Linked DNA regions of Hydrogenophaga sp. SL48. The protein of the gene in region 2 binds, or shares a complex with, the protein of the main gene of each other region. Links are inferred from orthologs where the notes say so. Each region holds a gene or a part of one and is shown on either strand. Other genes may lie near its edges.

The links. Proteins that work in one complex are often made in the same cells at the same time.
Region 1: the proteins of dnaN (region 2) and dnaX are in contact, whole or in part, in a cryo-EM structure (PDB 8GIZ), measured with the Escherichia coli proteins. The link is inferred for Hydrogenophaga sp. SL48 from one-to-one orthologs.

What each region holds. Positions count from the first base shown.
Region 1 is NZ_CP063400.1:1,467,588-1,472,249, forward strand. Bases 1,508-4,399 are described here. They hold dnaX (DNA polymerase III subunit gamma/tau), read left to right. Parts: upstream 1,508-1,894; coding sequence 1,895-3,904; downstream 3,905-4,399. Other genes in these bases: IM738_RS07000 (Bug family tripartite tricarboxylate transporter substrate binding protein), read left to right, coding at 1,508-1,645; IM738_RS07015 (YbaB/EbfC family nucleoid-associated protein), read left to right, coding at 3,951-4,283; recR (recombination mediator RecR), read left to right, coding at 4,303-4,399. In the rest of the region: IM738_RS06995 (TIGR03862 family flavoprotein), read left to right, coding at 1-574; more of IM738_RS07000, read left to right, coding at 653-1,507; more of recR, read left to right, coding at 4,400-4,662. UniProt on the Escherichia coli protein: Part of the beta sliding clamp loading complex, which hydrolyzes ATP to load the beta clamp onto primed DNA to form the DNA replication pre-initiation complex.
Region 2 is NZ_CP063400.1:4,411,880-4,419,503, reverse strand. Bases 4,849-7,624 are described here. They hold dnaN (DNA polymerase III subunit beta), read right to left. Parts: upstream 6,902-7,624; coding sequence 5,795-6,901; downstream 4,849-5,794. Other genes in these bases: dnaA (chromosomal replication initiator protein DnaA), read right to left, coding at 7,038-7,624; gyrB (DNA topoisomerase (ATP-hydrolyzing) subunit B), read right to left, coding at 4,849-5,714. Also shown: IM738_RS20870 (hypothetical protein), read right to left, coding at 243-1,007; IM738_RS20865 (IS5 family transposase), read right to left, coding at 1,097-2,086; IM738_RS20860 (hypothetical protein), read right to left, coding at 2,083-2,997; more of gyrB, read right to left, coding at 3,084-4,848. UniProt on the Escherichia coli protein: Confers DNA tethering and processivity to DNA polymerases and other proteins. Acts as a clamp, forming a ring around DNA (a reaction catalyzed by the clamp-loading complex) which diffuses in an ATP-independent manner freely and bidirectionally along dsDNA.

The DNA.
Region 1 (4,662 bases), 2.9 Mb from region 2 along the record:
GATCCGGTTTGCCGACGACCAGGGTCACAGCTTTCAGAAAAAGGGAGAGTTCGTCGCCACCGCCACCGGCGTGGAAGGCAGCCTGGTCTACGCTGTCTCCAGCGGGCTGCGCGATCAGATCAACCGGACCGGCAGCGCCACCTTCCACCTCAACCTGCTGCCCGACCGCAGCCCGGAAGACGTGCTCAAACAGGTGGCGCACCCCCGAGGGTCGCGCAGCCTCTCCAGCCACCTCAAGAGCCGGCTCGGGCTGGACGGCATCAAGATGGCCATCCTGCACGAGCGGTGCCCCAAGGCCACGATGAACGACCCGGTCGCGCTCGCGGTCGCGATCCAGGCCCTGCCCATCACGCTCGCCGCCACCCGGCCGATCGACGAAGCCATCAGCACGGCCGGTGGTGTGCGCTTCGAAGCGCTGGACGAAGCGCTGATGGTGCAGCGCCGTCCCGGCCTCTTTTGCGCGGGTGAGATGCTGGACTGGGAAGCGCCCACCGGCGGCTACCTGCTCACGGCTTGCCTGGCCAGCGGTGTGGTGGCGGGGCAGGGCGTGGCGCGCTGGCTCAAGGCCCATTGATGGGGTGTCATCACGCCGTCAAGACCCGGGTCTAGAGTTCCACGGGTTCTTTTTGCCCTGTCCTGGAGATGTTTGCCCATGTTCGTGTCCGTTTTGCACCGCCGCCGCTTTTGCCATCAGCTCGCCGCAGGCCTCGTCGCCTTGAGCGCGGGTGCTGCCCAGGCCAATGGCTTTCCTGATCGGCCCATCAAGATCGTCGTGCCGTTCGCGCCCGGGGCCGGCACCGACGCCATGGGCCGCCTGATCGCGGCGAAGCTGGCCGAGTTGCTGAAGATCAGCGTCGTCGTGGACAACCGCGCGGGGGCTTCCGGTGCCTTGGGCGCCCAGGAGGTCGCCAAGGCCGCGCCCGACGGCCACACCTTGCTGCTCGCCGCAGCGCCCTTCACCACGGTGCCCGCCGCGCTGCCAGGTGCGGGCTACGACCCCATCGCCGGCTTCACCCCGGTGGGCATGTTTGCCCACGGCCCGCTCGTCTGGGCCGCGAGCAAAGACCTGCCCGCGAACACCCTGTCCGAGGTGGTGGCACTGGCACGCAGCCAGCCCGGCCGCCTGAACTACGGCTCGGCCGGGGTCGGCGGCATCAACCACCTGGTGCTCGAATCGCTCAAGGCGCACACCGGCACGTTCATCACGCACATTCCCTACCGTGGCATTGCGCCCGCCACCGTGGACACCCTGTCCGGGCAGATCCAGCTGCTCACCGGGACCATCCCCGCGCTCGCACCCTACATCCGGGACGGCCGCCTCAAGGCCCTCGCCGTCACCAGCCAGGGCCGCAGCCCCGCGCTGCCGCAGGTGCCCGGCATGCAAGAGTCGGGGTTTGCCGATGTCAACGTGCTGAACTACTTTGCGCTGGTCGCACCGAAAGGCACACCCGACGCCGTGGTGCAGCAGATCAATGCCGCGCTGGCCCAGGTGGTGGCCATGCCCGATGTGAAAGAGCGCCTGGCCAAAGACGCGCTGGAGCCCGCCACCGGCACGCCGGCGCAGCTCGCGCTGTTCCTGCAAAAAGACGTGGACGGCTGGAAGCGGGTGGTGGAGCGCCAGAAGCTCAAGATCGACGCTTTCTGATCGGGGCTGCCTGGCCCAGACAGCAAAAAGGCCGCTGATGCGGCCTTTTTGCTGTAGCGCGTGCGATGCGCTGAATAAGGTGACGAGCCTTGACCCCGGCACTGACTCCACAGTTAGGGCTGCTTGGTTCCCCACCTGACCCGGTTGGCCGCTTCACCATGCGGGAAGGCCCGTCGGGGTGAATTGTAGGCGATGGCAGCGACCTTTGCCGGACCGGGCGCGGTGAGGGCGCCGCTTAGAATCGACACCATGTCTTACGTCGTCCTGGCCCGCAAGTACCGCCCGCGCAATTTCACCGAAATGGTGGGGCAGGCGCACGTGGTCCAGGCCCTCACGAACGCGCTCACGACCCAGCGCCTGCACCACGCCTACCTGTTCACCGGCACGCGTGGCGTGGGCAAGACCACCGTCTCGCGCATCCTGGCCAAGTCGCTCAACTGCTTGGGCACGGACGGGCAGGGTGGCATCACCGCCGAGCCATGTGGCGTGTGCCAGGCCTGCACCGATATCGACTCGGGCCGCTTCGTGGACTACACCGAGCTCGACGCGGCCTCGAACCGCGGCGTGGACGAGGTCCAGGCGCTGCTGGAGCAGGCGGTCTACAAGCCGGTGCAGGGCCGCTTCAAGGTCTTCATGATCGACGAGGTGCACATGCTCACCGGGCACGCGTTCAACGCGATGCTCAAGACGCTGGAAGAGCCGCCCGAGTACCTGAAGTTCGTGCTGGCCACGACCGACCCGCAGAAGGTGCCGGTGACCGTGCTCTCGCGTTGCCTGCAGTTCAACCTGCGCCCGATGGCACCGGAGACCGTGCTGGAGCATCTGGGTCAGGTGCTTCAGGCTGAAAACGTGCCGGCCGAGACGCAGGCGCTGCGCCTGATCTCGCGCGCCGCGCGCGGCTCCATGCGCGACGCGCTCTCGCTGACCGACCAGGCCATTGCCTTCGGCGGCGGTCAGTTGCAGGAAGCAACCGTGCGCCAGATGCTCGGCGCCGTGGACCGCTCGTATGTGCTGCGTCTGATCGATGCACTGGCGCGGGCCGACGGCGCCACGGTGGTGGACACGGTCGACAGCCTGCGCACCAACGGCCTCAACGCCGCGTCGACACTGGAAGAAATGACCGGCCTGCTGCAGCGCATGGCCGTGCTGCAGGCGGTGCCCGAACGGCTGGCCTTGCAGGAATCGGACGACCCCGACACCCCCGAGATCGTGCGCCTGGCCCATGCGCTGCCGGCCGACGAAACCCAGTTGCTGTACAGCCTGTGCCTGCACGGCCGTGGCGAACTGGGCCTGGCGCCCGACGAGTACGCCGCGCTCACCATGGTGTTGCTGCGCCTGCTGGCGTTCAAGCCTTCCGGCACGACCCCTGTGGCCGCGGCGGAAAAAAAAACACTGAAAACGGCGGTTGAGGCGCCTGCTGCGGTTCCGCCGGCCGCGCCTGCGCCGGTGGCATCTCCACGCACGCCTGCGGAGGTTCGGCCTGCCCAGGCCATGGCGAGCCCGGTGGCCGCGCCTGTTGCGCCACCCGCGACGCCGTCACCACCGGCTCCCCTCAACGTTCGAACCGTGACCGAGGCGTCCGCCCAGCCAGTGGCCACCCGTCACGAGGTTCTAGATGACGACGATGGCCCGCCCTGGGTGGAAGACCCGGAAGAGCCACCAACGGACGAGGGTGTGCAGACCAGCCGCCGTGTCGTGGCGATTCCGGTGCGCGAGGCGGGCCTCTCTCCACGGCTGGACCAGCTGCGCGAGCCCGGTGAAACGGTGCGCTTGCCTGAGCTGGTGACCAGTGCCGAAGGCGATGTCTGGTTTGACGCGGTGATGCAGCTCGTGCGCGCCGAGACGATCACCGCGCTGGTGCGCGAGCTGGGGCTGCAGTCGCAGCTGGTGGCGCGCGACGCCGACCAGTGGGTGCTTCGCGTGGAGCGCGAGTCGCTCAACCAGGGCAACACCCGGGAACGCCTGGGCACGGCGTTGAAGACGCTGGGCCACGATATCCGCCTGGTGGTGGAGATCGGCCCGGTGAACGACTCTGCCGCGCTGCGCCTGGCGGCCGAAGCCGCGCGCCGTCAGCGCGAGGCCGAACAAATCATCCGGGACGACCCCTTCGTGCAGGCGATGATGCGCGACTTTGGCGGCAGAATCGTGCCCGGCACGCTCAAGGCCACGGACATGCGCCCCCACACTCCGCCGCTGCGCGGGTCGCTGCCCCCCGAGGGGGTTGAGCCGCCTCGGGGCGGCCCGGCGGCGGCTCGCTGAGCCTTCTGAATTCATTCTTTTTTCCAATCAGAACACAAGGATCACCATGTTCAACAAAGGACAACTCGCCGGTCTCATGAAGCAGGCCCAGGCCATGCAGGACAACCTGAAAAAAGCCCAGGACGAGCTGGCTTTCATCGAGGTCACCGGTGAATCCGGCGCTGGCCTGGTGAAGGTGCTGATGACCTGCAAACACGACGTCAAGCGCGTCACCATCGACCCCAGCCTGCTGGCCGACGACAAGGACATGCTGGAAGACCTGGTCGCCGCGGCCTTCAATGCGGCCGTGCGCAAGGCCGAAGAAACGTCGAACGAGAAGATGGGCAAGCTCACGGCGGGCATGCCTGGTCTGCCGGGCGGCATGAAGTTTCCCTTCTGATGGCCCGCCGCCCATACGCGTGACCGCCACCCACTCCCTGGAACTGCTGGTGCAGGCGCTGCGGCGTCTGCCGGGGGTGGGCGTGAAATCGGCGCAGCGCATGGCATTTCACCTGCTGCAGCACGACCGGGAGGGTGCGCTGCACCTGGCGCAGGCGCTGCAACATGCCTGCGCCGAGGTGAAACACTGTGCGCTCTGCCACACCTTCACCGAAAAAGACATCTGCCCCACCTGCCTGGACGCGCGGCGCGACCGCAGCCAGCTGTGTGTGCTGGAAACACCCGCAGATCAGGACGCCATGGAGCGCACCGGTGCCTACAAGGGCCTGTACTTCGTGCTCATGGGCAAGCTCAGTCCGCTCGACGGTGTGGGGCCGCGC
Region 2 (7,624 bases):
GACAACACAACCCCAGAAATTCTGGAATACGCCTTGCGCGTTGTCGCGCAGTTCGGCCGCGTCGTGCTGCGCCGCGGCTATGGCAACCACACCACCTTGGCCAACAAGTGGCAAGAGGCCTTGGTCCGCCTCGCTTTCACACAGTCAACTCGTACATAGCACCTGTTTAGAGTTAATTCAAAACTGCGTCTACGTATCTATTCTGGCGTCAGCGAGGGAATGTCCGAGTCAATTGTGCTTAATTAGGGTTGATTATCCATTTGCTTCTCAAGCAGATTGGTGGCTTTCTGAAGCACCTCCATTCGCTTTATAGACTCTTCTACTGCCGCTTCAATTAAAGGGGGGCGTCGCCACTCGCTATTGAGCTTTTTCATTGCATCCGAAAAGAGCAGTTGAGATGTGGATGGATGCTTGTTGGCACTAACGGCATGCTCAAGAGTCAACTGTAAATTTAGGTTTCCTTCCCGCACGGCGGTAGTAAGGTTTTCAAAATCTTCGACTGAGATAACGAAGATATTCTCTAGGGGGAGTTTGACGTGATGTTGCATCTGAACATCAGAGGCATTCTTTTCAGAATAGAGTCGCAGCAATTGGTGCCCATTCCCGACTATTAGTTCCCGGCTGGTAACCACAATCAAGTAGTCTGTTGTCTTGTTCGGGCAATCATCGAAAGACTCTGGCTTGCTTCGGATTAGATTGCTAATGGTCTGTCCTTGGTGGATTGCTTTCCTCAGGTGCTTGGTTTTCTCAAATGCAGATTTTGTATTCTCTTGAACTAATACATCATCCGAAAATAAACTCATCTTTGCTTCGATAAGAATATTGCAGTCTTTTTCTTGAATTATGGCTTCGACCGACGAACTTCCCGGTCCTAGTCTTTGTTTAATATCTTTCTCTGTAAGATAGGGTAAATTCACCTGCTGAACAAGAGTGATTACGTACTTTTCGAAAACCTTGCTAAGGAAGGTCTGCACAACACCCGCTACGGCGCGAGGTGATGCATGCAATTTCAAATGATGGCGATTTCAGGCTCACGAGGGCGCTTTGTTGGCCGATTTCGCCCTGATTCGTGGCCGTTGGCCGCATTCGGACGCACTCATCCTCGGGTCTCCTTCAAAAGCGTTCGGCGCACCATCCAGATGTTGGACAACGCAAACAGGGTGTGCAGCTGCGCCGTGTTCTTGGCCAATCCCCGGTAGCGCACCTTCACATATCCGAACTGGCGCTTGATCACCCGGAACGGGTGTTCGACCTTGGCTCGGATGCGCGCCTTGGTTTTCTCCAGCGCTTCCATGATCGAGCCCATGGGCGTTTCCTTGTCCAGCGCCTTGCGATGGCTGGGCATCATGGCCACGTACCAGTGGACCTCGGGATGGTCCTTGATCACCTCATCGCGCTTGTGAACGCCCCGGTAGCCAGAGTCGGCAAAGACATCGGTTTCGTCGCCGTGCAGCAGTTCGCTGGCCTGGGTGATGTCGTGCGCGTTGGCCGCTGTGGCCTTGACGGTGTGCACCAGGCCCGATTCGGCATCGACCCCAATATGCGCTTTCATCCCGAAGTGCCACTGGTTGCCCTTCTTGGTCTGATGCATCTCGGGGTCGCGTTCGCCGCTGTTGTTCTTGGTCGAGCTGGGGGCGGCAATGAGCGTGGCGTCGACGACCGTACCGCTCTTGAGCAGCAGGCCTTTGTCGGCCAGGGTGGCGTTGACCGTGGCAAGCAATTGCAGGCTCAAGTTGTGTTGTTCGAGCAGATGGCGAAAGCGCAGGATGGTGCTCTCGTCAGGCAAGTTCTCCTCACCCTGGTCCAGCCCCGCAAACTCTCGAAACATGGGCGTGTCGTACAGCGCCTCCTCCATCGCCGGGTCGGACAGGTTGAACCACTGCTGCAGGAAGTGAATGCGAAGCATGGTTCGCACGGCAAACGGCGGACGACCACCCTTGGCGCCAGGCGTTGGTGCATGCTGTGCAATCAGCGACACCAGCTCGGTCCACGGCACTACCAGGTTCATCTCGTCGAGGAACTCGCGCTTGCGCGTTCTCTTGGTCTTGCGCTCGAATCCGCTCTCGCCCAGGCTCATTTGCTTCATGACGTCACTGTCTCACATCGGCCCACGGCGCCGCGGTTTTGCAGACCTTCCCTAAATGAATCAGTGTATCTTTGACCATGTCTAGATAGTCGAAGATGAACGGACTCTTCTATTCCTCTTGAAAAAACTAAGGGATGCCAACAGAAGTAGAATCCGTTTCTCGCTTTCACAAGGGGCCATCGCTTAAGGTGTGGAAATTCGTAAAGCTCACCTCGACCATAGATGTCCTGAGTGTTTGGCTTCTGAAGTTCAATTCTTAAGTCTGGAAGACTAAGGCCGTATAAGTCGAATATGCGGTCAATCTTCGCGCCAAAATGATTCCTGAAGGGTGCTAAAAATCGTTTCTCGATTTTCAGATTGCCGTCAAGTACTGATGCATATATCAAAAATGTTAGGTCGATGAAGTCATTAGGTTCAATGCCGAGTTCTTCTCGAAAAAGTTGGCGGCAGATATGATTTCTGTCGAGTGGCGCAATTAAACTGGCCCACCTAAGGAATCCCCAGGATTCATTTCTCTGGAATTCGAGTTGGCAATGGAAAATGGTGCGAAACATTAAGTAGACATTGAAATCGTCTTCTTTTCGACTGGCAGGAGGCTCGGCATTCCAGAGACGCTGTTTTAGTTCGTGCAACGTATTGTGGGAGATTTTTGGCCCCACTCGAATTAAAACCCGGGGGTCCTGGACAGCCCACTTCACTAAAAGTAGGGTTAACCAAGGAGCAGATTGCATTGCCATTAGCTTGTCTTTTGGCGCATTCCAAAGGTCGTTAAGTGCTGCGTCGACGATGGACTCCGCTCTAAATCGTCTAAGTACCGCCATCACCTCTTCGTAGATTTCCTCGATTTCAGGTTTGGGTGGCGCATTCTTTGGCGTGGTGACGCCAATGTACGAAGGGTGAATGGTCGCCATTGCTTAGACTATGCAAAAGAAGAGGCCCATAAATTTCTCAATTTATGGGCCTCGGTTTCTCAGCTTACAGGTCTCTCTACACAAGATCAAACGTCGATGTTGCCCGCCCGCAGCGCATTGGTTTCAATAAATTCTCGCCGTGGTTCCACCTCATCCCCCATCAACATCGTGAACACGCGATCCGCTTCGATCGCGTCGTCGATCTGCACGCGCAGCAGGCGGCGCACGGTCGGGTCCATCGTCGTTTCCCAGAGCTGGGCGGGGTTCATTTCGCCCAGGCCTTTGTAGCGCTGGCGGCTGGTGGTGCGCTCGGCTTCGCTGATCAGCCACTGCATGGCCTGGCGGAAGTCGCCGACCTTTTCTTCCTTCTGCTTCTCGCCTTCACCGCGCATGACCCTGGCGCCGTCGCCGAGCAGGCCACGGAAGGTTTCGGCGGCGTTGGCCAGGGCCGCGTAATCGGCGCCGTGCACGAAGTCTTGCGTGATGACGCTGCTCTTGATGTTGCCGTGGTGGCGGCGGCTGATGCGCAGGATGGGCTTGTCGGTGCGCACGTCGAACTCGCCGGCCACTTCGGCGGGCACGCCGGTGGTGCTGAGTTCGCGCAGTTTGACCTGCAGCGCGACGGCGCTGGCTTCGGCTTCTTCCACCGTGTCGAGCTTGATGCTCACGCCGTCGGCCATGGCGCGCAGGGCTTCGGGGTCCATGAAGTTGGAGAGGCGCGAGATCACGTGTTCGGCCACCTGGTGCTTGCGCGCGAGTTCGTTGAGCGTGTCGCCTTCGAGCAGGTTGTTGGTCGCGCCGCCGGTGGACACCTTGGCGTCTTTCAGAGCGATGCGCAGCAGGAAGCCGTCGAGCGCCGGGCCGTCTTTCAGGTACAGCTCTTCCTTGCCGGCCTTCACCTTGTAGAGCGGCGGCTGCGCGATGTAGATGTGGCCGCGCTCCACCAGCTCGGGCATCTGGCGGTAGAAGAAGGTGAGCAGCAGGGTGCGGATGTGCGCGCCGTCCACGTCGGCGTCGGTCATGATGATGATGCGGTGGTAGCGCAGCTTGGCGACGTCGAAGTCGTCCTTGCCGTCACCGTTGGCGCTTTCGCTGCCGGCCTTGCCGATACCGGTGCCCAGCGCGGTGATGAGGGTCAGGATTTCGTTGGAGGTGAGCAGCTTTTCGTAGCGCGCTTTTTCCACGTTCAGGATCTTGCCGCGCAGCGGCAGGATCGCCTGGAACTTGCGGTCGCGGCCCTGCTTGGCGGAGCCACCGGCGGAGTCGCCCTCGACGATGTAGATCTCGCACAGCGCCGGGTCTTTTTCCTGGCAGTCGGCCAGTTTGCCGGGCAGGCCCATGCCGTCGAGCACGCCTTTGCGGCGCGTCATTTCGCGGGCCTTGCGGGCGGCCTCGCGGGCGCGGGCGGCTTCAACGATCTTGCCGCAGATGATCTTGGCGTCGTTCGGGCGCTCCTGCAGGTAGTCGGCCAGCAGGCGGCTCACGATGTCTTCCACCGGGCCGCGCACTTCGCTGGAGACCAGCTTGTCCTTGGTCTGGCTGGAGAACTTGGGCTCGGGCACCTTCACGCTCAGCACGCAGCACAGGCCTTCTCGCATGTCGTCGCCGGTGACCTCGACCTTGGCCTTCTTGGCGAACTCGTGTTCTTCGATGTATTTGTTGATGACGCGCGTCATCGCGGCGCGCAGGCCGGTGAGGTGGGTGCCGCCGTCGCGCTGTGGGATGTTGTTGGTGAAGCAGAGCACCTGCTCGTTGTAGCCGCTGTTCCACTGCATGGCCACTTCAACGCCGATGTTGGTGCCCTGGTCGCTGGCGCGGTCGCCCAGCGCGTGGAACACGTTGGGATGCAGGACCGTCTTGCCTTTGTTGATGAAATCGACAAAGCCCTTGACGCCGCCAGCACCGGAGAAGTCGTCTTCCTTGCCACTGCGTTCGTCCTTCAGGCGGATGCGCACGCCGTTGTTCAGGAAGCTCAGCTCGCGCAGGCGCTTGCTGAGGATCTCGTAGTGGAAATCGTTGTTCTCCTTGAAGATTTCGTAGTCGGGCAGGAAGTGCACTTCCGTGCCGCGCTTCTCGGTGTCCCCGGCCACCTTCATGGGCGAGACTTCGATGCCGTCGGCGTTGGTCTCGACGATGCGGTTCTGCACGAAGCCGCGTGCGAACTCGATCTGGTGCATCTTGCCTTCGCGGCGCACGGTCAGCCGCAGCCACTGGCTCAGAGCGTTGACGCAGGAGACGCCCACGCCGTGCAGGCCGCCCGAGACCTTGTAGCTGTTCTGGTTGAACTTGCCGCCAGCGTGCAGCTCGGTCAGCGCGATCTCGGCGGCCGAGCGCTTGGGCTCGTGCTTGTCGTCCATCTTCACACCGGTCGGGATGCCGCGGCCGTTGTCGGTGACGCTGATGGAGTTGTCGCTGTGAATCGTCACGACGATGTCGTCGCAGTGACCGGCCAGCGCTTCGTCGATGGAGTTGTCCACCACCTCGAACACCAGGTGATGCAGGCCGGTGCCGTCGGAGGTGTCGCCGATGTACATGCCCGGGCGTTTGCGCACCGCTTCCAGGCCTTCCAGGATCTGGATGGCACCCTCGCCATACCCCTCGCTCGCGCCGGCCTGGTGGGCGTCGATGGTGGGCTGGAAATTGGAGCTGGCGGCCCCGGCTTCGCCGGTGTTGACGGCGTCGGAACCGGTTTCTGCGGGCTGGTTGGCTTCGGACATGGTGAACTTTTCTCAATCGCTAGAAAGGCCAAACCCGCTGTGCAGCGGGTCGGGCTTGGGGGAGCAGGATCGGTGAACGATCAGATGCGCATCGGCATGACAACGTACTTGAACGCGTTGTCGTCGGGGTTGGTGACGAGTGCCGAGCTGTTGCCGTCTGCCAGCTCGATGCGAACCATCTCCTGGCTCATGTTCTGCAGCGCGTCGATCAGGTAGGTGACATTGAAGCCGATCTCGATCGTGTCGCCACCGTAGTCGATGTCGAGTTCGTCCACGGCCTCTTCCTGCTCGGCGTTGCTCGACGCGACACGCAGCGCGCCAGGTTCGACGTTCAGGCGCACGCCCTTGAACTTCTCGCTCGTCATGATGGCGGTGCGCTGCAGCGAGGCCAGCAGCGGCTGACGGCCGAGCGTGACGATGTTCTTGTGGTTCTTCGGGATCACGCGGTTGTAGTCGGGGAACTTGCCCTCGACCAGCTTGGTGACGAATTCCATGCCATCGAAGCTGAACTTGGCCTGGTTGGCGGCGAACTGCATCTCGATCGCGCCTTCCTTGTCAGACAGCAGGCGCTGCAGTTCGATCACGGTCTTGCGCGGCAGGATCACCTCCTGTTTGGGCACTTCCACGTCCAGCTCGGCGCTGGCAAACGCCAGGCGGTGGCCGTCGGTGGCGACCAGGCTGAGCTTCTTGCCTTCGGCCACGAAGAGGATGCCGTTGAGGTAGTAGCGGATGTCGTGCACGGCCATCGCGAACGACACCTGGCCGAGCAGGCTCTTGAGCGTCTTCTGCGGCACGGCGAACACGGGGCCGAAGCTGGCGGATTCCTGCACCAGCGGGAAGTCTTCGGGCGGCATGCTTTGCAGCGTGAAGCGGCTCTTGCCGCCCTTGAGCACCAGCTTGCCGCCGGTGTTCTCCAGGCTGACGGTCTGATCCGATGGCATGGTGCGCAGGATGTCGATCAGCTTGCGCGCGCCCAGGGTGGTGGCGAAGTTGCCGTCGTCGCCGTCGAGTTGGGCCGTGGTGCGGATCTGGATTTCCAGGTCGCTGGTGGTCAGCTGCACGGCCGAGCCGGTCTTGCGCAGCAGCACATTGGCCAGGATCGGCAGGGTGTGCCGGCGCTCCACGATGCCCGCGACCGACTGCAGCGCAGCCAACACCTTGTCCTGGGTCGATTTCAAAACGATCATGTCAGACTCTTTCGTCCTTGGTTGACTGGTGGCGCTCCGCTCCGGCGCACTCCTCGGGCTTGCAGCAGGGCCCCCTCAGAGCCCAAAACTCGCCTATTTTCACCTTTTTGCGCGGGCCTTCCGCAAACCAGGGCCCTCATCCCTTGAGCGTCTGTTCCAGCACGTGCAGCTGTTGGTTGAGCTCGCTGTTCTGCTGGCGTTCGGCGCCGATCTTGCGCACCGCGTGCAGCACCGTGGTGTGGTCCCGGCCACCGAACAGTTCGCCGATTTCCGGCAGGCTCTTTTGCGTCAGTTCCTTGGCGATGAACATCGCAATCTGGCGCGGGCGGGCGATGCTGGCCGGGCGCTTCTTGCTGTACATGTCCGCGACCTTGATCTTGTAGTAGTCGGCCACGGTCTTCTGAATGTTCTCGACCGAAATTTGCCGGTTCTGGATCGACAGCAGGTCTTTCAGCGCGTCGCGCGCCAGCTGGATCGAGATTTCCTTCTGGTTGAAGCGCGAATAGGCCAGGATTTTCCGCAAAGCACCTTCGAGCTCGCGCACGTTGGAACGCACGTTCTTGGCCACGAAGAAGGCCACTTCCTCGGGCATGACGGCGTTTTCCACCGCGGCCTTGTTGATCAGGATCGCCACCCGCATTTCCAGTTCGGGTGGCTCGATGGCGACCGTGAGGCCAGAATCGAAGCGCGAGACCAGGCGCTCGTGGATGTCGGCCAGGCCCT